One region of the Pseudomonas sp. BW7P1 genome, then DNA from elsewhere that is predicted to be linked to it. Evidence: predicted binding sites of a transcription regulator. Region 1 holds the regulator's gene; the other holds the start of a gene.
What was found. Region 1 encodes FliA, which starts transcription of late flagellar genes. Its sites were predicted from a motif close to CTAAAGTTTNNNNNNNNNNNGCCGNTAA; they were not measured.

Region 1 (12,325 bases):
TGGCTGCGGAGCCGAACGTGATGTCCACGCAAGGCTTGTAATTCAGACGCTCGTCGCCCGGCAGGATTTTCACCGCGCCACGGCCATCGACCATCAGCTGTTTGCCACCCGGGGCCAGCAGTGCCAGACCCGGACGCAGAATGTCGCCATCCTCGGCTTCCTTGACGCTGATGCGGCAAAGCTTGTCCAGACGCTCGGCGAAAGCCTTGGTGAAAGCCGCCGGCATGTGCTGGATCAGCACGATCGGCGCCGGGAAGTTGGCCGGCAACTGGGTCAGAACCCGTTGCAGGGCCACCGGGCCGCCGGTCGATGTGCCGATCGCGACGAGCTTGTAGTTTTTGCGCTTCGGTGCGGGCGACGAAGCACTGGCGGCCGGAGCGCGAGCCGGTGCGGGCGCGGGTGCCGGACGGGCTGCAGCGCTGCTGTGACTGCCAAAGCCCGACGGCGCAGGAGCCGCCGGTGCTGGCGCCGGTGCGGCAGCAGGCGCTGGCGCACTGTAGGCACTGAAACGACGATTGCTGCGCGAAATGCTGTGAACCTTCTCGCACAGCAATTGCTTGACCTTCTCCGGGTTGCGCGAGATGTCTTCGAAATTCTTCGGCAGGAAATCCACCGCGCCGGCATCCAGCGCATCCAGGGTGACCCGGGCGCCTTCATGAGTCAGCGAGGAGAACATCAACACCGGAGTCGGGCAGCGCTGCATGATATGTCGCACCGCCGTGATGCCATCCATCATCGGCATCTCGTAGTCCATGGTGATCACGTCCGGCTTGAGAGCCAGGGCCTGATCGATCGCCTCTTTGCCGTTGGTCGCCGTACCGACGACCTGGATGCTCGGATCCGCTGAAAGAATTTCCGAGACGCGGCGGCGGAAAAAACCCGAATCGTCCACCACCAGGACTTTGACTGCCATAAACACTCCATTAGGTGCAGCGGGACAGGGTCGCCCCGCTGCCCCGGATTCAAATACGCCGTGCGGCGTAACGCTTGAGCATGCTTGGAACATCGAGAATCAGCGCAATGCGGCCGTCACCGGTAATGGTGGCGCCGGACATGCCCGGAGTTCCCTGCAGCATCTTGCCCAATGGCTTGATGACCACTTCTTCCTGACCGACCAGTTGATCGACGACAAAGCCGATCCGCTGGGTGCCCACCGAAAGGATCACCACATGGCCTTCGCGCTGCTCTTCGTGAGCGGCCGAGCTGACCAGCCAGCGTTTGAGGTAGAACAATGGCAACGCCTTGTCCCGCACGATCACCACTTCCTGGCCGTCCACCACGTTGGTGGTCGACAGGTCGAGGTGGAAGATTTCGTTGACGTTCACCAGCGGGAACGCGAACGCCTGGTTGCCGAGCATGACCATCAGGGTCGGCATGATCGCCAGCGTCAGCGGCACCTTGATGACGATTTTCGAACCCTGGCCCTTGGTCGAATAAATGTTGATCGAACCGTTGAGCTGGGAAATCTTGGTCTTCACCACGTCCATGCCGACACCGCGACCGGACACGTCGGAGATCTCGGTCTTGGTCGAGAAGCCCGGGGCGAAAATCAGGTTGTAGCACTCGGTATCGCTCAGACGGTCGGCTGCATCCTTGTCCATCACACCACGCTTCACGGCGATGGCACGCAGGATGTTCGGATCCATGCCTTTGCCGTCGTCGGAAATCGACAGCAGGATGTGGTCGCCTTCCTGTTCGGCCGCCAGAACGACCTTGCCGCCGCGGGGCTTGCCCGACGCTTCGCGTTCTTCCGGCGATTCGATGCCGTGGTCGACCGCGTTGCGCACCAGGTGGACCAGCGGGTCGGCCAGCGCCTCGACGAGGTTCTTGTCGAGGTCGGTCTCTTCGCCCACCAGTTCCAGATTGATCTCTTTCTTGAGCTGACGGGCAAGGTCGCGAACCAGACGCGGGAAACGACCGAAGACTTTCTTGATCGGCTGCATCCGGGTCTTCATCACCGACGTCTGCAAGTCAGCGGTAACCACATCGAGGTTCGACACGGCCTTCTGCATGGCCTCGTCGCCACTGTTCAGGCCCAGACGCACCAGACGGTTACGCACCAGCACCAGCTCGCCGACCATGTTCATGATCTCGTCGAGACGCGCGGTGTCCACGCGAACGGTGGTTTCGGCTTCGCTCGCCGGTTTTTCCGGTGGCGGTGTCGCCGGGGCACGGGCCGGAGCCGGTGCGGCAGCGGCGGCCGGCTTCGGTGTTTCGGCTTTCGGTTCAGGCTTGCTTTGCGGCGCTTTCGCGGCAGGGTTCGCCGCAGCGGCCGGGGCTTTGGCAGCAGGCGCTGCCACCGCGGCAGCGCTGCCGGCAGTCACGGGCGCACCGGTGGCAACGTCGGTGAACTTGCCTTTGCCGTGCAGCTCATCCAGCAGCGATTCGAACTCGTGATCGGTGATCAGATCGCTGCCCGCTGCAGCGGCTGCAGGCGCGGTCGATGCGGGAACCGATGCCATTGCCGACTCCAGCGCATCGACGGCAAAGTTGCCCTTGCCGTGCAGCTGATCGAGCAAGGCCTCGAATTCGTCGTCGGTGATGTCCGAGTCATCGCCGGCTGCCGGGGCCGCCGGCGCGGCTGCAGCCGGTGCGACGGCGTCGGCCGCGAACTGGCCCTTGCCATGCAACTGATCGAGCAGCGACTCGAATTCAGCGTCGGTGATTTCATCGCTGGCGGTTTCGTCGGAAGCCGGCGCAGCGGCAGCCGCCGGGGCCTCGGCTTCGGCCTTGACGGCGCTCAGCGAGTCCAGCAACTGTTCGAATTCATTGTCGGTGATATCGCCCGAATCGCCAGAATCGCCTTCAACGACCAGCTCTTCGATCATCTCGGCTACCGGCGAGGCCGCAACCTCATCCGCCGATTGCGGTTCGGCCAGGCGCGCCAGCGCGGCCAGCAGTTCCGGGGTTGCAGCGGTGATAGGGCTGCGATCGCGGACTTCGCCGAACATGCTGTTCACCGAGTCCAGCGCTTCGAGCACCACGTCCATCAGTTCTGCATCTACGCGACGCTCACCCTTGCGCAGGATATCGAACACGTTTTCGGCGATGTGACAGCACTCCACCAGCTCGTTGAGCTGAAGGAAGCCGGCGCCCCCTTTTACAGTGTGGAAACCGCGAAAAATTGCGTTGAGCAGATCTGCGTCATCCGGGCGGCTTTCCAGCTCGACCAGTTGTTCGGACAGTTGCTCAAGAATCTCGCCGGCCTCAACCAGGAAATCCTGAAGGATCTCTTCATCGGCGCCGAAGCTCATTAATGGGGTGCTCCTACAGGTCTAAAAACCCAAAAAAACTCAAAATCCAAGGCTGGATAGCAAATCGTCCACATCGTCCTGACCGGACACAACGTCTTCTCGTTTATCGGCATGAATCTGCGGACCTTCACCCTGCGAGAGATGTTTTTGTGGATCTTTTTCAGCGAGCATCGCCGCACGGTCATGTTCGATGCCCGCAAAGCGGTCCACCTGACTGGCCATGAGCACGAGTTTGAGCAGATTGCTTTCGACTTCGGTGACCAGCTGGGTCACACGCTTGATCACTTGACCTGTGAGATCCTGATAATCCTGGGCCAGCAGAATGTCGTTGAGGCTGCTCGACACCGCACGGTTGTCCGTGCTGCTGCGCGCCAGAAAACCGTCGACCCGGCGTGCCAGTTCGCGGAACTCCTCTGCCCCGACTTCACGGCGCATGAAGCGTCCCCAATCGGCACTCAACGCCTGGGCTTCGTCAGCCAGGCCATTGACCACCGGCGTGGCGCTTTCCACCAGATCCATGGTGCGGTTGGCCGCAGCTTCAGTCAGCTTGACCACATAGCCCAGGCGCTCGGTCGCATCAGTGATCTGCGACACCTCCTCGGCCTGCGGCATATGCGGGTCGATCTGGAAGTTGACGATTGCACTGTGCAGTTCGCGCGTGAGCTTGCCGACTTCCTGGTACAGGCCTCGGTCACGGGTCTGATTGAGCTCATGGATCAGTTGCACAGCGTCGCCGAACCGGCCTTTTTCAAGGCTTTCGACCAGTTCGACCGCGTGTTTTTTCAGCGTCGACTCGAAGTCGCCCTGTGAAGATTCTTTATGCTCCATAGCTCCCCCGCGCGTCATCAGCCGATGCGTTCGAAAATCTTCTCGATTTTTTCTTTCAGCGCCTGAGCCGTGAAAGGTTTGACCACGTAGCCGTTGACGCCGGCCTGGGCGGCTTCAATGATCTGCTCGCGCTTGGCTTCAGCGGTCACCATCAGCACGGGCAGGTGCTTGAGCTTTTCATCGGCGCGCACGTGGCGCAGCAGGTCGATACCGGTCATGCCGGGCATGTTCCAGTCGGTCACCAGAAAGTCGATGCTGCCGCTGTTGAGCACCGGAATGGCGGTGGTGCCATCGTCGGCTTCAACGGTGTTGGTGAACCCGAGGTCACGCAACAGGTTCTTGATGATCCGCCGCATCGTTGAGAAGTCATCAACGATGAGGATTTTCATGTCTTTGTTCAATTCGACCTCCAAGCAGTCTTAAACGCGCCCAGCACCTGGACGCGCCATTTCAATCAATCCGGCAAAGCACTCGATGACTGTCTGGAGCACAACAGAGCAAGACCGGTGCCGCTCACCACCGCACCAGCCTCGTTCGCAGTGTCCCCACACCGCCTTCAGCGCGCTCGCCACTCCCCCAAACGCCCCCGCAAACGGGCCGCGCACTGGCTGTGTAACTGGCTGACCCGCGATTCGCTGACGCCAAGGACTTCACCGATTTCCTTGAGGTTCAGTTCTTCGTCGTAGTACAGCGCCAACACCAGTCGCTCACGCTCCGGCAAATTGGCAATCGCGTCCGCCAGCGCCGCCTGGAAGCGCTCGTCTTCCAGGTCGCGCGACGGCTCAAGATGAGCACTGGCGCCATCCTCGTGCAGCCCTTCATGTTCGCCGTCCTGCAACAGGTCGTCGAAACTGAACAGTCGGCTGCCCAGGGTGTCATTCAAAATCCCGTAGTAATCGTCGAGACTCAACTGGAGTTCGGCCGCAACCTCATGATCTTTAGCGTCACGGCCGGTTTTAGCCTCAATCGAGCGAATCGCGTCGCTGACCATGCGGGTATTGCGGTGAACCGAGCGCGGTGCCCAGTCCCCCTTGCGCACTTCATCGAGCATCGCGCCGCGGATACGGATGCCCGCGTACGTTTCGAAACTCGCACCTTTGCTGGCGTCGTATTTGGTCGAGACTTCGAGCAGACCGATCATCCCGGCCTGGATCAGGTCCTCGACCTGCACACTGGCCGGCAAACGCGCCAGCAAGTGATAGGCGATGCGCTTGACCAATGGCGCGTAACGCTCGATCAGTTCGTACTGCGCGTCACGTGCCGACTTCTTGTAAAGATTCATACCGCTGGCGGTCATAGCACTGGTCCTGCCGTTTGCTGCACGAGGCGCTCGACGAAAAATTCGAGATGGCCGCGCGGGTTGGCGGGCAGCGGCCAGGTATCGACCTTTTGCGCGATCGCCTTGAACGCCAGTGCGCACTTGGAACGCGGGAAGGCTTCATAGACCGCACGCTGCTTCTGCACCGCCTTGCGCACGCTTTCGTCGTAAGGCACCGCACCGACGTATTGTAAGGCCACGTCAAGAAAGCGATCCGTGACCTTGGTCAACTTGGCGAACAGATTGCGACCTTCCTGCGGGCTCTGGGCCATGTTGGCCAGGACGCGGAAGCGGTTCATGCCGTAATCGCGGTTGAGCAACTTGATCAGCGCGTAGGCGTCGGTGATCGAGGTCGGCTCGTCACAGACCACCAGCAACACTTCCTGGGCTGCGCGCACAAAACTGACTACCGAGTCACCAATACCCGCAGCAGTGTCGATCACGAGTACATCGAGATTGTCGCCGATGTCGCTGAATGCCTGGATCAGACCGGCATGCTGGGCCGGGCTCAAGTGAACCATGCTCTGGGTGCCGGAAGCGGCCGGCACGATGCGGATGCCACCGGGGCCCTGCAAGAGTACGTCGCGCAGCTCACAGCGACCCTCGATCACATCGGCCAGGGTACGTTTGGGCGTGAGGCCCAGCAGAACGTCGACGTTCGCCAGACCCAGGTCGGCGTCCAGCAGCATGACCCGACGGCCAAGTTCTGCCAGCGCCAGGGACAAGTTCACTGACACGTTAGTCTTGCCGACGCCACCCTTGCCGCCGGTCACCGCGATCACCTGTACGGGATGCATGCTGCCCATGTTATTTCTTTACCTTGTCTTGCATGGACGGAGGCCACATTACTGGCTGCGCGTTCACAACCGGAACAATGCATGGCAGACCATCTATGTAGGTACAAAAACTGTTCATTACCTCAGCCAACCTGCTTGGTCGGACTGTGGTAGATATCAGCGAACATGTCAGCCATGGCTTCTTCGCTGGGTTCTTCCTGCATTTGCACGCTGACGGCGCGGCTGACCAGTTGATGGCGGCGCGGCAGATGCAGGTCATCCGGAATCCGCGGGCCGTCGGTCAGATAGGCGACCGGCAGTTCATGACTGATTGCCAGACTCAGCACTTCGCCAAGGCTGGCCGTTTCATCCAGTTTAGTCAGGATGCACCCGGCGAGCCCGCAACGCTTGTAACTGTGATAAGCGGCGGTTAGAACCTGTTTCTGGCTGGTGGTTGCCAGCACCAGATAATTTTTTGAACGAATGCCGCGACCGGCCAGGCTTTCCAGCTGCATGCGCAATGCCGGATCGCTGGCCTGCAGGCCCGCGGTATCGATCAGCACCACGCGTTTGCGCAGCAGTGGATCCAGCGCCTGCACCAGGGACTGGCCCGGGTCGACGTGAGTCACCGATACATTGAGGATGCGGCCCAGGGTTTTCAACTGCTCCTGAGCGCCGATGCGGAAACTGTCCATGCTCACCAGCGCGATGTTCTGCGCGCCGTACTTGAGCACGTAACGGGCTGCCAGTTTGGCCAGTGTGGTGGTCTTGCCCATGCCGGCCGGGCCGACCATGGCAATGACCCCGCCCTCTTCCAGCGGCTCCACTTCCGGTGTGACGATCATGCGCGCCAGGTGCGCGAGCAGCATGCGCCAGGCCTGACGAGGCTCTTCGATGTCGCTGGTCAGCGCCAGCAGGTCACGGGCCAGCGGACCGGACAGGCCGATGCGCTGCAGACGACGATACAGATTGGCCTGGGCCGGACGGCTGCCCTGCAGCTGATTCCAGGCCAGGGTGCCCAGTTGCACTTCCATCAGCTCGCGCAGGCTGTTGAGTTCGAAACGCATCGAATCCAGTGCACGCGGATCGACACCGGCAGCCACCGGCGCAGGTGCGGGCGCCGGACGTGCAGGTGCGGCGTAGGTGGGTTCGCTCAAGGGCTCGGCAGCCGTCAAAGGCAGGCCGGCGGTCAATGGCAGCCCGGCGAACAGCTGGCGATTGGTGCTGCCGTCGGCTTCACCGCGCATGCTCAGCTCGGCCTGTGCCGTGACGATGCGCGACTGGGTCTTGCGCAGCTCGTCTTCGAGTTCCATGTTCGGAACCCGTGGCGCCAGCGCCGACAGTTTGTAATCCAGCGCCGCCGTCAGCTCGACACCGCCGGCAATGCGGCGGTTGCCAATGATGGCGGCATCGGCGCCCAGCTCATCACGAACCAGTTTCATGGCCTGACGCATATCGGCGGCGAAAAAACGCTTAACTTGCATAAACCACTACCTCAGCCGTTGGGCCCTACTGTCGCAACGATGGTCACTTGCTTGTTGTCCGGAATTTCCTGGTAGGCCAGCACATGCAGTCCGGGGACTGCCAGGCGGCCGAAGCGCGAGAGCATCGCGCGAACCGGCCCTGCTACCAACAGGATCACCGGCTGTCCTTGCATTTCCTGGCGCTGCGCCGCTTCGATCAGCGAACGCTGCAGCTTCTCGGCCATGCTCGGCTCCAGCAGAACGCCCTCTTCCGAGCCTTGTCCTGCCTTCTGCAAACTATTGAGCAATATTTGTTCCAACCTTGGCTCCAGCGTGATGACTGGCAGCTCGGACTCAGTCCCTACAATGCTTTGGACGATGGCACGGGATACGCCGACCCGCACGGCAGCCACCAGCGCGGCGGTATCTTGACTCTTGGCGGCGTTGTTGGCGATGGCTTCGGCGATGCTGCGGATGTCGCGCACCGGCACGTGTTCGGCCAACAGCGCCTGCAATACCTTGAGCAGTTGTGACAGCGAGACCACGCCCGGCACCAGCTCTTCGGCCAGTTTCGGCGAGCTCTTGGCCAGCAATTGCATGAGTTGCTGCACTTCCTCGTGGCCAATCAGCTCGCTGGAGTGCTTGTAAAGAATCTGGTTCAAGTGGGTGGCGACCACGGTACTGGCGTCCACCACGGTGTAGCCGAGCGATTGCGCCTGGGCACGCTGACTGACTTCGATCCAGACGGCCTCGAGACCGAAAGCCGGATCTTTGGCGGTAATGCCGTTGAGCGTGCCATAGACCTGCCCCGGGTTGATCGCCAGTTCGCGCTCCGGATAGATCTCGGCCTCGGCCAGAATCACCCCCATCAGGGTCAGGCGATAGGCACTTGGCGCCAGGTCGAGGTTGTCGCGGATGTGCACGGTCGGCATCAGGAAGCCCAGATCCTGCGAGAGCTTCTTGCGCACGCCCTTGATCCGCGCCAGCAACTGCCCGCCCTGGTTGCGATCCACCAGCGGAATCAGCCGATAACCGACTTCCAGGCCGATCATGTCGATCGGTGTCACATCATCCCAGCCCAGTTCCTTGGTTTCCATGGCGCGAGCCGGCGACGGCAGCAGTTCCTGCTGACGCTTGACCTCTTCCAGCGCCTGCACCTTGGCCACGTTCTGCTTTTTCCAGAACAGGTAGGCGCCACCGGCGGCCAGCGCGGCCATGGTCAGAAACGAGACATGCGGCATGCCCGGCACCAGCCCCATGATCGCCATCAGACCGGCGGCGACCGCGAGGGCTTTCGGCGAGGCAAACATCTGGCGGTTGATCTGCTTGCCCATGTCTTCCGAACCGGAAGCACGGGTCACCATGATCGCGGCCGCTGTCGACAACAACAGTGATGGCAATTGCGCCACCAAACCGTCACCGATGGTGAGCAAGGCGTAAACCTTGCCCGCGTCGGCGAAGGACATGTTGTGCTGGAAGATACCGACCGCCATGCCGCCGATCAGGTTGATGAACAGAATCAGCAGACCGGCGATGGCGTCACCACGGACGAACTTGCTGGCACCGTCCATCGAACCGTAGAACTCTGCCTCCTGGGCGACCTCCTGGCGACGGGCCTTGGCCTGGGCCTGGTCGATCAGACCGGCGTTGAGATCGGCGTCGATGGCCATTTGTTTGCCGGGCATCGCATCGAGGGTGAAACGCGCGCTCACCTCGGAAATACGTCCGGCACCCTTCGTCACCACGACGAAGTTGATGATCATCAAAATCGCGAAGACCACGATACCGACCACATAGTTACCGCCGATCACCACCTCGCCGAAGGCCTGAATCACCTTACCGGCAGCGGCGTGACCGTCCTGACCGTGGAGCATCACCACCCGGGTCGACGCCACGTTCAGCGCAAGCCGCAGCAAGGTCGCCACCAGCAGGATCGTCGGGAACACCGCAAAATCCAGCGGCCGCAAGGCGTACACGCAGACCAGCAGCACGACGATCGACAGGGCAATGTTGAAGGTGAAGAACACGTCGAGCAGGAACGGCGGCACCGGCAGCATCATCATCGCCAGCATGACCAGCAGCAACAGCGGCACACCCAGATTGCCTCGACTGAGTTCGGCAATGTTCGAGCGAGCACTGTTGATTAACTGAGAGCGATCCACCGGTTTTCCCCGTTCCTTTAAAGCAAACTTTTGACGCCCCAAGCGGGCGCACGGCGGCTACTGCAAGAAGCCTTCCAACTTTTGCCGATGATTGAAACAGAGGGGTTTGAGTGTGGTTTTTCTGCTGGGCGGGATGTCGCTTTCGCAAGAAGTCAGCAAAAAGTGCCTTTTAAACTCGAGTGTTTAAAAGACACCTCCAGACACGCCTTGGAGGCTACGAATCCTTGCGCCATTGCCTACCGCTACGCCAGAATCCGCCGGCTTGTGCGCTTTGGGGTCGGATTCTATTGTGGATCGGTCGTTGACGAATCAGCGATCGGGTTTAGCGACTCGGCTCAATTTAAAGGTGCACCAGCGTTCCAGGCTTCGTTGCGGATCTGTATGTCTGCAATTTCGTTATGGTGGCTGTATGCGGGAGACCCTTGTGGTCTGCCGGGTGCCTTTGACCGGTTCGCTAACCTGCGTACAGCCGCCACCTTCCTGTTTAGCGACTGGATCTGGCGGCTCCACCCCAAAGGAGCTTCACCATGATCAAACCAACACCCAACCCGCCCGAAACCGACCCTGCCTCGCCCTACGAATCCCTCGACTCCAGAAAGCTTCACGAAGCCGCCGACCGCGCCCTCGATCACTATCTCTGCCCGCCCGGCGCCACGCCACCGCCCCGCAGAACCCGCCGGATGTTTGCCGTCACCGCAGACTTCAAAAACGAAGAGCTGCTGGTCGAGCTCTGCGAAACCCTCGCTTCCGCCAGAACCATCGCCAATGACTTCGCCCACCTCATGCCCGCCTCGCAACGCAGGACGCTGACGGGCATCGGGCAACTGATCATGCTTGGGGAACTGGCAGCGAATCGGGTGCTGAATAATCTGGAGCTACAACCGTCGCAGACCTCTGTGTAAAGGCTTGAGAAATGCGTCGTGGCGGTCGACGCTTTCGCGGGCCCGCTCGCAAAAACGCCCCCCACAAACAACTCATTTCATCGGACGCAAAAAAGCCGCCACCGAACTTAATCGGCGGCGGCTTCATTCATTACCCCATCGAGTCGGCCCCTCATCACTGCGCCGTGAGTATTCTTTGTGGCGGAATCTCGCCGAACTCGAGTTGCGCACCGATCATGTACAACGTCCCACGTAACAATTGCACACCCTCGACCTCTACCGAGTCTTCGTGGGCATAGCCCAATACTACTTTGGTTTCCGGCGATTTGAACTCGGGGAATTCAACATCGCTCTCCAACAGGTTGAGTGCCCACTGGAAATAAATCAGCGGCAAATCAGCAATGCGGATCTCGCGACCGTCCCCCCAACGAAAGTCTGTACGCGCGGTAATCTGCAGTTGTCCATCGACGACCTCGAAATGCGGCTTGGCGTAACGTTTTTCCAAGCCTCCACTAGACCATTGATCCATGTAGAACTCTGGATGCGTGAAGACTTTGAACAATGTCGGGTTGTTGGTGATTTTCCCCGCCGAATCAAAGAAATAATTGTAGGCATAGTGGTAGGCCGTACCGTCCAGTTCTGGGCGGATGGCGTTTACCGGATGATTCAGATAGCCGGGTATGAACTGATCGGCCATGACTTTGAAATTCAGGAAATCAAGATTCATTCTAAAAACTACGACATAGCCAATAGCCTTTTCAGAAGAATTCTCTTCCAATCGCCCCGAGACAAACTCGAGATTCATACCCGAAAGTTTTCTATACAGACGCTCTACCATGATGACCACCCCTGACCAGTCCTGAGCATCTCGAACGCTTCAGACACATGCCCGAGAGCGCCAACGACGAGACCTCCAAAGGGAACATTCCCGCCGCTATGAATGCACCGATAGCCCATCGCCGTCTACTGTCAGAACTGTCAGGTATGGATGTTTTTCAGACGAGCTGCCGAGTCAGGAATCGCGTCGCAGATCCGGCGGAATCGGCAGGTCGTCCTTGAGCGGTTCCGGGAACTTACCCTTGCCTGCGCGGTGCTGGCGGATCTGGTAGACGTAGGCCAGTACCTGAGCGACCGCCAGGTACAGGCCGCCGGGAATCTCTTCTTCCAGCTCGGTGGAGTAGTAGATCGAACGCGCCAGGGCCGGCGATTCCAGGAGCATCACCTCGTTGGCGGTGGCGATCTCGCGGATTTTCAGCGCCAGGAAGTCAGTGCCCTTGGCCAGCAGCACCGGCGCCCCGCCCTTCTCCGAATCGTACTTGAGCGCCACGGCGTAGTGGGTCGGGTTGGTGATGACCACGTCGGCCTCGGGGATCGCCGCCATCATCCGCCGCTGCGACATCTCGCGCTGCACCTGACGGATCCGCTGCTTGACCTCCGGTCGGCCCTCCTGGTCCTTGTGCTCGTCGCGCACTTCCTGCTTGGTCATCTTGAGCTTCTTGATGCTCTCCCAGATCTGCACGGGAACATCGACGGCCGCGATGATGATCAGCCCGCACGCCATCCACAGGGTGCTCCAGCCCACCACTTGCAGGCTGTGAATGATGGCCCGGTCCATTGGCTCATGGGCGATGCGCAACAAGTCG
Region 2 (12,325 bases), 1.2 Mb from region 1:
CTTCGATCACCGCTTCGCCGTCGCCCGCTTCTTTCGCTGCCTGACGCTTGGCCAGGGCGCGCTGGTAGGCCAGACGCCGGGCGGCAACCGCCAGACCGCGGACGAACGTGGCTTCGATCACCAGCCAGAACATCAGCAGATACAGGGTGTTGATCAAGCGGTCGCTGAGTTTCAGTGCGGTGTAGTAGTAGCCGAAGCACACCGCGACGAACAGCGCGATGGGCAGCAGGGTGAACATGATTCCCACGGCCTTGCGGAACAGCGAGGCGTTCTCGTGGGTCGGGCTGCTGATCAGCAGGCGGCTGAGCAGCCATGCCATCAGGGCGTAGCAGGTCAGTACCACCGGCATACCCAGCACGTCATCGGCCAGCGCCGCCGGTTGCAGTTCGGCCACCGCCACCACGGCCACGAGCGCCATCACCACCAGACCCAGACGACGCACCCAGCCCTGAAGGAATTCGACCTGCGGTTTCTCCCAGCGGAAGTGCAATTCGGCCACGCCGCCGGGGGCGAGGATCCTGTACGCGGTGTAGAACACCAGCCAGGCCTGGCCCATTTGCAGCAGGGCCGCGCCCATGTTGGCGTTCTGGCCCCGGGCATCGATCTGCAGTGCCAGCCCGCACAGCGCCAGGCCCAATGCCACGGGCATCGCCAGCAGGATGTTGATCAGAATCGCCTGCGGCGTGTGCCACTGGCTGTCGCGCTTGAAATGGCCGATGTCCTGGTGAACCTTGTTCAGACGGGCATACAGTTGTTTGCGACGCCACAGCAGTGCGCCGATTAACAGCGCCAGAGGCAGGAACAGCAGCGGACGCTGAGTCAGGCCGTCGGTCAGTTCGCTCAGGCTCGAGGCCAGCGGCAGGGTGTCGATCTGGCGTTTCAGCCGTTCCGGCACGCCGCGAATCCATTCAGTGTCCAGCGGCTTGTTGCTGGGAATCCAGAACATCTGCTCGTCAAGGGTCGCGCGCAGGCTTTGCGCAGTGCTCAGCAATTGCTTCTGGTTCAGTTGCAGGGTGATCGATTCATTGAGCATTGCGCTCAGTTCGCGACTCAGCCGTTCCAGCAGATCGACGCGGGTGTTGGCCAGCTCCAGCAGACTCTTGCGCAGTTGCGGCGTGACTTGCTCCGGTGGCTGGGTGGACAGCAGATTGTCCACGTAAGTCGCCGGATTGCTCAGCAGTTCGCGCTGCTGGTTGATCTCGAACTGGTACAGACGAATGTCGGCGATCTGGTCTGCGAGGTCGCGGTCGACCTTGAGGCGTGGCAGCGCCTGCTTCTGTTTATAGAGAATCTTCGACAGCAGCAGGCTGCCCTTGAGCACGTTGATCTGTTCGTCGAGGGCCGAGTCGCTCTGGGTCACGCTGTCCAGTTGCTGCTTGGTCTGCAGATTCTGCTGGGTGAGCTGGTTGAGACGGTCGGTGCTTTTGAGCAAGTAGTCGGAAAGCTTGAGGTTGGCCGCGCTTTCAGTGGCCAGCAGGGTACTGCTGCCTGACTTCTGTGCCTCGATCGATTGCTGCGTCACCGTTTCCTGAGACAGGGTCAGACGCTTCTGGTTGATCAGGGTCTGCAGTTCCTGAATCTCATGGTCCAGACGGTCGGACTTTTCCGTGAGCAGGTCATGCTGGCTGTTGCCCAGATCCTGCAACTGGTTGTTGCCGGCCAGTTCCTGGCGGCGCAACGGGATCAAGGCATTGAGCGCGGACAGCTCGGCATTGAGCAGGTCACGTTGCTCGGCGCTCAGGGTCTTGCCGCTGTCCTTGCCGGTCTTGAGGATGCCGTTGATCTGCTGGATGCGGGTCTGGCTGGTGGAGATTTCGGCCTGTGCCCGCTCCGGTCGGGTTTGGGCGGTGATGATCAGGCTGTTGGCGTCCGCCAGGGCCTTTTGCAGATCGCTTTGCTGGGTCGAACGCTCGGTGAGTATCTGCTCCAGCTGCTGGATGCTTTCCTTGGTGAAGCGTTGCGCCACCGGCACCACGGCGGTGGCCTTGAGTCGTGCCAGTTCGCGCGTGTTTTCGATCGTCTGCTTCGGCGCGGTGGCCAGCAGTTGCTTCAGATCATTCAGTTTCTGCTCGTAGTCACGGCGGTTGTTGAGCTGGTTCAGGGTGTTTTGCAGCAGCGTCTGCAGGGTCTTCTTGTCAGCCTCGGGCAGCTTGCTGTCGGCGATCTTGTCCAGATTGGCCTGCACGGCATCGCTGGACGGCGGTTCGGCGGCCTGCAGCGGGCCGACAGTGAGACTCAGGCCCAGCAGGGCCGCGACGAAAAAGGAGCGCAGGGTAGGCATAGAGACCGGTCAAGCAAGTGAGGGTGGACGCAGTTTAGAGGAAGAGCCCGGGGCCCGGGCGACTTCCTTCGGGGAATCTGACGCCCACTTTGGCGATCTTGTTCCCGTCCATGACCGCGACCGTCCAGTGGGTGTTGTTCCATTCCACCTGGTCGCCGACGATCGGCGCGCCGCCGACTTTCTGGGCAATGAAGTGGCCCAGGGTCATGTCCGGATCGATACCGTCGGCCGACAGGCCGTAGAGGGCGGCAACCGCTTTGAGCTGGGCGTCTCCTTCGAGCACGAAGTCGCCGAAGAAGCGCAGATCGAGACCCCGTTGCGGCGCCTGGCTGAACAGTTTTCCGAGGGCCGGCAGGTTGTGTTCATGGCCGATGACACACAGCAAGTCATCGACTTCCAGCACTGTACTACCCGACGGATGGAGCAGTTGCTGGCCGCGAAACAGGGCTGCGATACGGGTGCCTTCGGGCATTTTCAGCTCTCGCAGGGGCGAACCGATGCACCATTTCTCCGCGCCGAGCTTGTAGACGAACAGTTCCCACTCGCTGGTGATGTGCACTTCCAGGGCCGAACGGGAGATCGGTGCAGGCTCCGGTGGCACCGTCACCTTGAGCAGTCTGGCCACCCACGGCAGGCTCGTGCCCTGCACCAGCAGCGACACCAGCACGATGAAGAAGGCGAGGTTGAAGTACAGCTGCGCATTCGGCAGCCCGGCCATCAGCGGGAACACCGCCAGAATGATCGGCACCGCGCCGCGCAGGCCGACCCAGGAAATGAAGGCCTTTTCGCGACCGTGGAAAGCCTTGAACGGCAGCAGCCCGACCACCACCGACAGGGGCCGTGCAAACAGAATCATCCACAGCGCCAGCCCCAGAGCAGGCAGGGCGATCGGCAGCAAGTCATGCGGAGTGACCAGCAAGCCCAGCACCAGGAACATGCCGATCTGCGCCAGCCATGCCATGCCGTCGAGCATGTGCAGGATGCCGTGGCGGCTGCGCACCGGGCGGTTGCCGATCACCAGACCGCACAGGTAAACGGCAAGGAAGCCGCTGCCGTGCAGGGCGTTGGTCAGGGCAAACACCACCAGACCGCCGGCGATCACCAGGATCGGATAGAGGCCGGTGGCGAGGTTGATCCGGTTCACCAGTTGCAGCATCAGCCAGCCGCCGCCGAGGCCGATCACGCCACCGATGCCGAACTCGCGGATCAGGTGGGTCAGCAGGCTCCAGTGCAGGCCGGTCTGGCCGCTGGCGAGCATGTCGATCAGGGTCACGGTGAGGAACACCGCCATCGGGTCGTTGCTGCCGGATTCGATTTCCAGGCTGGCGGTCACCCGCTCGTTCAGGCCCTTGCCGCCGAGCAGCGAGAACACCGCCGCGGCGTCCGTGGAACCGACGATGGCGCCGATCAGCAGGCCCTGAATCAGATTGAGGTCGAACAGCCACGCGGCGGCCATGCCGGTGAGGCCGGTGGTGATGAGCACCCCGACCGTGGCCAGCGACAGGGCCGGCCACAAGGCCACGCGGAAACTGGATACCCGGGTGCGCAAACCACCGTCGAGCAGGATCACTGCCAGCGCGAGGTTGCCGACCAGATAGGCCGTCGGGTAGTTATCGAAAATAATGCCGCCGCCATCGACCCCGGCGGTCATGCCGACCGCGAGGATGATCACCAGAATCGGGATGCCGAGACGCGACGAAAGGGAACTGACAAGAATGCTCGCACCTACCAGCAACGCGCCGATCAAGAACAGGCTGTTGATGGTCGTCGCATTCAAAGGCAGTACTCCGGAAGCGGAAAGACGGGCGCAAACTGACCATGCAGTCTGCGTGCCAGCGATTCTAACCTGTTGAAATGTGATGGTGTCAAAAAGCTTTTTGCGTAGGCAGCACATTGAAAGTGCGCCGGGTGATAACCGTGGCGGGGAAGCTTGCTCCCGCTGGGGTGCGCAGCGCCCCAAAATCAGACGCTACGATTTCTTCAGGTGAAATGCGGTTGCAGGATTTACGACTGCTTCGCAGCCGAGCGGGAGCAAGCTCCCTCGCCACAGGGGGCTTGTCCACCTCGCGTCAGCGTGATTACAGGCTGAACCGCCCGACCATATTGTTCAGGTCCAGCGCCAAACGCGACAGCTCGTTGCTCGCCGCACTGGTCTGATTCGCGCCGGTCGCCGATTGCACCGACAGGTCGCGGATGTTCACCAGGTTGCGATCCACTTCCCGTGCCACCTGCGCCTGTTCTTCAGCGGCGCTGGCGATCACCAGGTTGCGCTCGTTGATTTCGACGATGGCGGTGTTGATGGTATCCAGCGACAGACCGGCACCACGGGCGATGTTCAGGGTCGACTCGGCGCGCTCGGTGCTGTTGCGCATCGAATCCACGGCGTGTTCGGTGCCGCTCTGGATGCTGCCGATCATGCGCTCGATTTCGCTGGTCGACTGCTGGGTGCGGTGCGCCAGTGCACGGACCTCGTCAGCCACCACCGCAAAGCCGCGCCCGGCTTCACCGGCACGGGCCGCTTCGATGGCGGCGTTCAATGCCAACAGGTTGGTCTGGTCGGCCAGCCCGCGGATCACGTCCAGTACCTTGCCGATGTCACGGGACTCGTTGGCCAGATCGCCGATCAGGGTTGCGGTGCTCTGTACGTCGGCGCTCATGCGTTCGATGGCGGCGACGGTTTCCTGTACCAGATCGCGACCGTCGCCGGCGGAAGTGGTGGCGTTCTTCGAGGCTTCCGAGGTGCTGACTGCGTTGCGTGCGACTTCTTCCACGGCGCTGGTCATCTCGTTGACGGCTGTGGCGGCCTGCTCGATTTCGTTGTTCTGCTGGGTCAGACCACGGGCGCTCTCGTCGGTGACACTGTTCAGCTCCTCGGCGGCGGACGCCAGTTGGGTGGCCGAGCCGGAAATCCGTTGCAGCGTGTCGCGCAGTTTCGACTGCATCTTGGCCATGGCGGCCAGCAGGCGGCCGGCTTCGTCGGTACCGTCGACATGGACGGGCCGGGTCAGGTCGCCTTCGGCGATGGTTTCCGCTGCATCCAGCGCCTTGGCAATCGGTTTGGTGATACTCAGGGTCAGCAGCCAGGCGAAGAGCAAGGTCAGGCCGGTAGCGATGACCAGCAGCGTCACCACCAGACTGAAGGCCGTCGAGTATTGCTCGGCGGCTTGCTGATTGGTGTTGCTGATCTGCTCGCCGTTGATCTGCATCAGACGGTTGAGCACGGTGTTCATCGCTTCGGAATTGTCGAGCAACTGGGTGTTCAGCAGGTTGCGCAGCTCATCCACCTGATTGTTGCGCGACAGGGTTTTCATCCGGTCTTCGATCTGGCGGTACTGGCTCAGCAACTGCACGTATTGATCGTAGGCCGCGCGCTCCTGGGCGCTGCTGATCAACGGCTCGTAGTCCGCCTGCGCCTTGCGGATCTGCTGATTGCGCATCTCCAGCAGCTCGATGGTTTTCTGCTGGATATCCGGCTCGCGGTTCACCAGCAAACGGTAGGACAGTACCCGCAGACGCAGGGTCAGCTGAGTGAATTCGTCGAGGTTCTTGATGCTTGGCACGCTGCTGGTGGTGATGTTCTCGGCGGCGCCGCGGATCTTGCTCATCTGGTTCAGGGCGAAGACACCGAGAATCAGCATCAGGCCGCCGATCAGGGCGAAACCGGTGAACGCCCGGGGGGCGATGTTCATATTGCGAAGGGACATGGTGCGATTACCAGGGAAGGGCCGCATCCGTGCGGGCTGAGACTGCTGTTGGATGACTTATCGGTCATACGACTAAAGTCTTGAGGCGGTGCGCGTATTTGTCACACCGGGGGCCGGGCGACGAAGTGCGGGAACCCAATTGGCAGATCACAGTCTCTTGCACTCGCAGGAAGGGTCGACTGCCAGGAAAATCAAGGCTTTGCGCCGGCTTAACCCTGGCATCCACGACGACTTTTCTTTATCGTACGCGCCCTTTGAAAAAGCCCTGGAAGATCAAAATGTTGGAAGCATCCCTCAGCCAATTGGAACAGCTCGTCAGTGACCTGGTGCAACAGAACCAGACACTGTCGGAAACCAACCAGACCCTGTCCACGGAGCTGGCCCGAGCCAAGGATGAAAACGAAAGCCTGCAACTGAGCCTGATGGAGCAGGAAGAAAAACACGGCGCCACCGCCGCACGCATCCAGGCTCTGGTCGATCGCGTCAACGCAGGCCCTGTCAGCGCATGAACCACGGCACAGCAGGGGTAAAAGTCATCTCCATCATGGGAGAGGACTATTCGATCAAGGCACCGGCCGGGGAAGAACAGACCCTGCTGGACGCCGCATTGATGCTCAAGGCCGCGCTGGCCGACACCAAGCGCAAATACCCGACGCTGATCGGCGATCGTCTGCTGGTGCTGGCGGCGATGAATCTGTGCTCGCAGCAGATTGAAATGAAGAAACAGCACCAGCAGGAACTCGAGCGTTACCAAGAGCAAGTCAGCGCCACGGTCGAGTCCATCGCCAAGACCATCAATCAGGGTTGATGGGGCTGCGCACAACCAAAGAATAAGATTGTCGATTGCGTTGTATACAATCGGCACGGCTGTTGCAGTGTTTCAGCCTCTTATTCTTTGGGGGTGCTCCATGCAGTTCTGGCGTCGCAGTATTCAATGGCAGCTGATTCTCGGCATGGGCACCGCCCTGCTGCTCAGCATCCTGATCGTGGTTGGCATTTATACCCTGGTGGTCAACCGCCTCGCCCAGCGTTATCTGGTCGAACAGGCGTTGCCGTCGAGCATCGAAGCGACGCGCAACGACATCGAAAGAATCCTCGTTCAACCTCTCACCGCCGCCAAGGACATTGCCAGTAACACCATGGTCCGCGATTGGCTGGCCAACGGTGAAGACTCCGCCAAAACGGCTGGCTTCGCGCAGTATCTGGAAGGCATCCGCGCCGAACACAAAGCGTTTACTGCGTTGATCATCGGCACCGACTCCAATCACTACATCACCGAAAAAGGCCTGGATCGCACCCTCAGTCGCACCAAACCGGCCGATGCCTGGTTTTACTCGTTTCTCGACAGCAATCAGCCCCGGACCCTGAACATCGACAATGACGGGGCCACTGGAGAGTTGGCGCTGTTCATCGATCTGAAGGTCGAGCAGGCCGGAAAAGTGGTGGGTGTCGCGGGGCTTGGGTTGAGCATGAAAGAGCTGTCCGAGCTGATTCACAATTTCAGCTTCGGCGAGCGCGGAAAGGTCTATCTCGTGCGTTCCGACGGATTGATCCAGGTTCATCCCGAGGCGCAGTTCAGTGGCAAGCGCACCCTCACGGAGCAGATCGGTGCCAGCGCGGCGCAAGCGGTCATGGGCCATAAAGTGGCGACCAGCAGCAGCTTCCAGCGCGACGGCGAAGACTTCCTCGCCTTCAGTCTGCCCTTGCGCGACCTCGGCTGGACTTTGGTGGCCGAAGTGCCGCAGTCGCAGATCTACGCCGAAGCCCGGCGGGCAATGTGGATGAGCAGCGGCATCGGTCTGGCGGTGGCGCTGGTTTGCCTGGCGCTGGTGATATGGCTGGCTCAGGGATTGGTGCGACCGATTCGTCAGGTAACAGCTGCACTGGTAGCAATCGGTAGCGGTGGTGGAGATTTGACCCATCGGTTAGATTCCAGCCGCGCCGATGAACTGGGCGACCTCGCTCGGGGCTTCAATCGTTTCCTCGACAGCCAGCGCGGGATGATCGGCGAGGTGCTGACCACCAGCGAGCGTCTGCGTGTCGCCGTCGGCCAGGTGGCCAGGGTTGTGGATAACACCGCCGAGCGCTCCGGTCGCCAGCAGGAAATGACCGACATGGTTGCCACCGCGGTTCACGAAATGGGCCTGACCGTGCAGGAAATCGCGCAGAACGCCGGCAATGCGGCGCTCGCCTCGCAAACGGCGCGAGATGAAGCGATGCAGGCGCGGGAGGTGGTCGGTGGTTCGATTCGCCATATAGAAAGCATGTCCGATGAAATCGGCGTCGCGGCAGGTGCCGTGGGTGAGCTCGCGCATCAGGTAGCGTCGATCGATCAGGTGCTGGCGGTGATTCGCGGTGTTTCCGAGCAGACCAATCTGCTGGCATTGAACGCGGCGATTGAAGCGGCGCGGGCCGGGGACATGGGCCGTGGTTTTGCGGTGGTGGCGGACGAGGTGCGGACGCTGGCGCGCAGGACCCAGGCGTCTACCGACGAGATCCAGCAGATGATCGGCAGCCTCAAGCAGGGGGCGGAGAATGCGGTGTCTTCAATGCGCACCGGACAGGCCGCGACGGGCACCGGAGTTGAGTCGAGCCAGCGTACCGGAGCCTCTTTGACGGCAATTACCGGGCAGGTCGAGCGCATCAGCGACATGAACCATCAGGTGGCGACGGCGACCGAAGAGCAGTCGGCGGTGACCGAGGAGATCAACCGCAACGTGCAGGGGATTTCCGATCTGGCCCGGGCGACGGCGGGGGAAGTTCGGGCCTGCCGCGAGGATTGTCAGATGTTGCAGCGACTGGCGGATGATCTGGCGCGGCAGATGGGTGGGTTCAAGTTGAGCTGATGTGTCGTCAGTTACGGCCCTTTCGCGGGCAAGCCCGCGAAGACGGCATCAGAAGCGACACATAATCCGGATCAGAACCACGCATCCTGCATCCCCAGACACGTCTCATCCCGCGACTCCAACAACGCCAGCTCATGCTGGCAACCCGGCACTTCCCACGTCAGGAAATACCGCGCCGCCTGCAACTTGCCTTTATAGAAGTCGACATCCGCCGCATTTCCCTTGGCCAACCCTTCCTCGGCACGAATCGCCTGTTCCAGCCAGCGCCAGCCGATCACCGCGTGCCCGAACACCTTCAGGTACAACGCCGAATTCGCCAGGCTGCTGTTGACCTTGCCCTGAGCCAGATCGGTGAGCAGACCGATGGTTACGCTCTGCAAGCGTGCCACCAGTTTCTCCAGTGGCTCACGCAACGCAGTCAACGACTCGTACGCCACCGCGCGTTCGGCGGTATCGGCAATCAGGCGAATCAGTTGCTTGAGCCCGGCGCCGCCGTTCTGCGCCAGTTTGCGTCCCAGCAAGTCCAGCGACTGTATGCCGTGGGTGCCTTCGTGGATCGGGTTCAGGCGGTTGTCGCGGTAATACTGCTCCACCGGGTATTCGCGGGTGTAACCGTGGCCGCCGAGAATCTGGATCGCCAGTTCGTTGGCTTTCAGGCAGAACTCCGACGGCCAGGATTTGACGATCGGCGTCAACAAATCCAATAGCTCGTGAGCCTGTTTGCGCTCGGCTTCGGTCTCAAGCGTGGTGGTGTCATCGAACAGTCGTGCTGCATAAAGACCGAGATCGAATGCCCCTTCGACGTAGGATTTTTGTGTCAGCAGCATGCGTCTGACATCCGCGTGCTGAATGATCGCCACGGGTGCCGTGGTCGGATCCTTGCTGTCCGGCACCCGACCCTGCGGGCGTTCGCGAGCGTATTCCAGCGAATAAAGGTAACCGGCGTAACCCAGCATCACCGCGCCCATGCCGACGCCGATCCGCGCTTCGTTCATCATCTGGAACATGTAGCTCAAACCGTGATGCGGCTTGCCCACCAGATAGCCGACGCATTCGCCGTTATCGCCGAAGTTCAGCGCCGTGGACGTGGTTCCGCGCCAACCCATCTTGTGGAACAGGCCGGCCAGCAACACGTCGTTGCGCTTGCCCAGGCTGCCGTCATCGTTGACCAGGAACTTGGGCACGATGAACAGCGAAATACCCTTCACCCCGGCCGGTGCGTCCGGCAGTTTGGCCAGCACCATGTGCACGATGTTCTCCGAAAGCGGGTGATCGCCGCCGGAAATGAAGATCTTGTTGCCCTTGAGGCGATAGGTGCCGTCGGACGCAGGCTCGGCGCGGGTACGAATATCCGACAGCGACGAACCGGCATGGGGTTCGGTCAGCGCCATGGTACCGAAGAAGCGACCGTCGATCATCGGCTGCAGGAAACGCCGCTTCTGTTCTTCGGTGCCGAAGCTTTCGATCAGGTTGGCTGCGCCCATGGTCAGGAACGGGTACGAGGTCGACGCCGCATTGGCCGACTGGAAATGGGCGAAACAGGCCTGAGACAGCAGTGTAGGCAGTTGCATGCCGCCAGCGTCGAAACTGCGCGCCGCGTTGAGGAATCCGGCTTCAAGGAAGGCATCCACCGCCGGTTTCACTTCGGGAATCAGAATCGCCTTACCGTTCTCGTAGCGCGGCTCGTTCTCGTCGCCCTTGCGATTGTGCGGCGCGAAGTACTTCTCGGCGATGTTGCGTGCCGTGCCGATGGCGGCATCGAAGGTTTCGCGGTTGTGCTCGGCAAACCGTTCGCGCCGGGTCAGGCCCTCGGCATCGAGGACTTCGTAAAGTTCGAAAGCCAGATTGCGGGAACTGAGCAACGTCTCGGACATGGCGGCCTACCTTTTTTTGGAATGGGCCGAGTCTAGGCGTGCGAATAAAGACTGAACAGGAAGATTGATAAGCGTGATGTTGGAGCCGCGCGCCGGCTTAGCAAACACCACAATCCACTGTGGGAGCTGCGGTGCGACGACTCGACTTGCCAGCGATGGCGGTAGATCAGTCACCACTGACGGTGCCTGATACATCGCTATCGCTGGCAAGCCAGCTCCCACAGGGATTTCTTCTGAACCGGGCATTTGTGTAGTGCCCGGTTTATCGGGTTTAGCCGATGGTCATCAGGCTGGCGTTACCACCCGCTGCCGCGGTGTTGACGCTCAGCGCACGCTCGATCACCAGACGCTCCAGCGCAATGTTGGTCTCGCCCTGGGACAGGCCCTGAACCCCGACGATGGCGCCGGCACGCTTGGCGATCTGCTGGCAGACCTCGCGCAACTGGTCGGAATGGCCGTGATGCAGAACCGCATCGAATACCACATCGTCCTTGTTCCAGTCGGAAACCAGTTTGATCCGCGCCTGAATCTCCTTCGGCAGGCGTGCGAACAATGCCTTGCTGGTGTCGGATTCCGGCCAGACCGCCGAGCCACCCACCGCCAGCACCGCCGCCAGTTGAGTCAGCAGATCACCTTCGATGTCCGCCAGGCACAGCACGTGCTCACGCGGCAGGATCGCGTAGCTGTTTTTCTCGCCGGTCGGGCCGGCCAGTACGCGGGTGATACCGCTTTGTGACTGTGCTGCGTACTGCACGCATAGAGTGCTCAGGTCGGCGAACTTGTTGCCGTCGGCCCAGGCTTTCAGGGCAACCAGCGGTTTGCTCAGGGCGTCGCGCAGGCGAACGTCCGGTGCCACGGCCGCATCACCGCGAGCGAAGGATTGTTCGATGGCGTCCGCAGGGCGTGTCGACAGCAGGCGGTACAGATACAGCGGGCCGCCGGCCTTCGGACCGGTACCCGACAGGCCTTCGCCACCGAACGGCTGGACGCCGACCACTGCACCCACGATGTTGCGGTTGACGTAGACGTTACCGGCGTTGACGTTGTCGATCACCTTGGCGATGGTCTCGTCGATGCGGGTGTGCACGCCGAGGGTCAGGCCGTAACCGGAGGCGTTGATCTGGGCGATCAACTGGTCGATCTCTTTACGCTTGTAGCGCACCACGTGCAGCACTGGCCCGAAGATCTCGCGTTGCAGTTCGTCGAAGCTTTCCAGTTCGATCAGGGTCGGCATGACGAAGGTGCCGCGTTTGACTTCCTCGGCATCGGCGATGGCCACCTGATACACATTGCGACCTTTGTCGCGCATGCCCTGGATGTGCTTCTCGATGCCGGCCTTGGCTTCGGCGTCGATCACCGGGCCGATGTCCACGCACAGACGCTCCGGGTTGCCGAGACGGCTTTCAGCCATCGCACCTTTCAGCATTTCGATGACGCGATCAGCGGAATCTTCCTGCAGGCACAGGACACGCAGGGCCGAGCAACGCTGGCCGGCGCTGTCGAAAGCCGACGACACCACATCGATGACCACTTGCTCGGTCAGTGCCGAAGAGTCGACGATCATCGCGTTCTGGCCACCGGTTTCGGCGATCAGCGGAATCGGACGACCCTGGTTGTCGA

Region 2: NWV16_RS03170 (methyl-accepting chemotaxis protein) is a predicted target of FliA. The motif match lies at 6,043-6,070, and genes of this name have one in related genera.

What each region holds. Positions count from the first base shown of each region.
Region 1 covers NZ_CP103374.1:1,902,217-1,914,541, reverse strand. Annotated here, with positions in the region: gene NWV16_RS08655 (chemotaxis response regulator protein-glutamate methylesterase) at 1-913, opposite strand, end outside; gene NWV16_RS08650 (chemotaxis protein CheA) at 963-3,254, opposite strand; gene NWV16_RS08645 (protein phosphatase CheZ) at 3,294-4,082, opposite strand; gene NWV16_RS08640 (chemotaxis response regulator CheY) at 4,100-4,471, opposite strand; gene fliA (RNA polymerase sigma factor FliA) at 4,639-5,379, opposite strand; gene fleN (flagellar synthesis regulator FleN) at 5,376-6,206, opposite strand; gene flhF (flagellar biosynthesis protein FlhF) at 6,320-7,660, opposite strand; gene flhA (flagellar biosynthesis protein FlhA) at 7,672-9,801, opposite strand; gene NWV16_RS08615 (DUF6124 family protein) at 10,329-10,703, shown strand; gene NWV16_RS08610 (hypothetical protein) at 10,858-11,520, opposite strand; gene flhB (flagellar biosynthesis protein FlhB) at 11,695-12,325, opposite strand, start outside.
Region 2 covers NZ_CP103374.1:700,624-712,948, forward strand. Annotated here, with positions in the region: gene mscK (mechanosensitive channel MscK) at 1-2,281, opposite strand, end outside; gene NWV16_RS03165 (potassium/proton antiporter) at 2,316-4,058, opposite strand; gene NWV16_RS03170 (methyl-accepting chemotaxis protein) at 4,360-5,985, opposite strand; gene NWV16_RS03175 (hypothetical protein) at 6,264-6,494, shown strand; gene NWV16_RS03180 (cell division protein ZapA) at 6,491-6,793, shown strand; gene NWV16_RS03185 (methyl-accepting chemotaxis protein) at 6,894-8,831, shown strand; gene NWV16_RS03190 (acyl-CoA dehydrogenase) at 8,903-10,705, opposite strand; gene putA (trifunctional transcriptional regulator/proline dehydrogenase/L-glutamate gamma-semialdehyde dehydrogenase) at 10,977-12,325, opposite strand, start outside.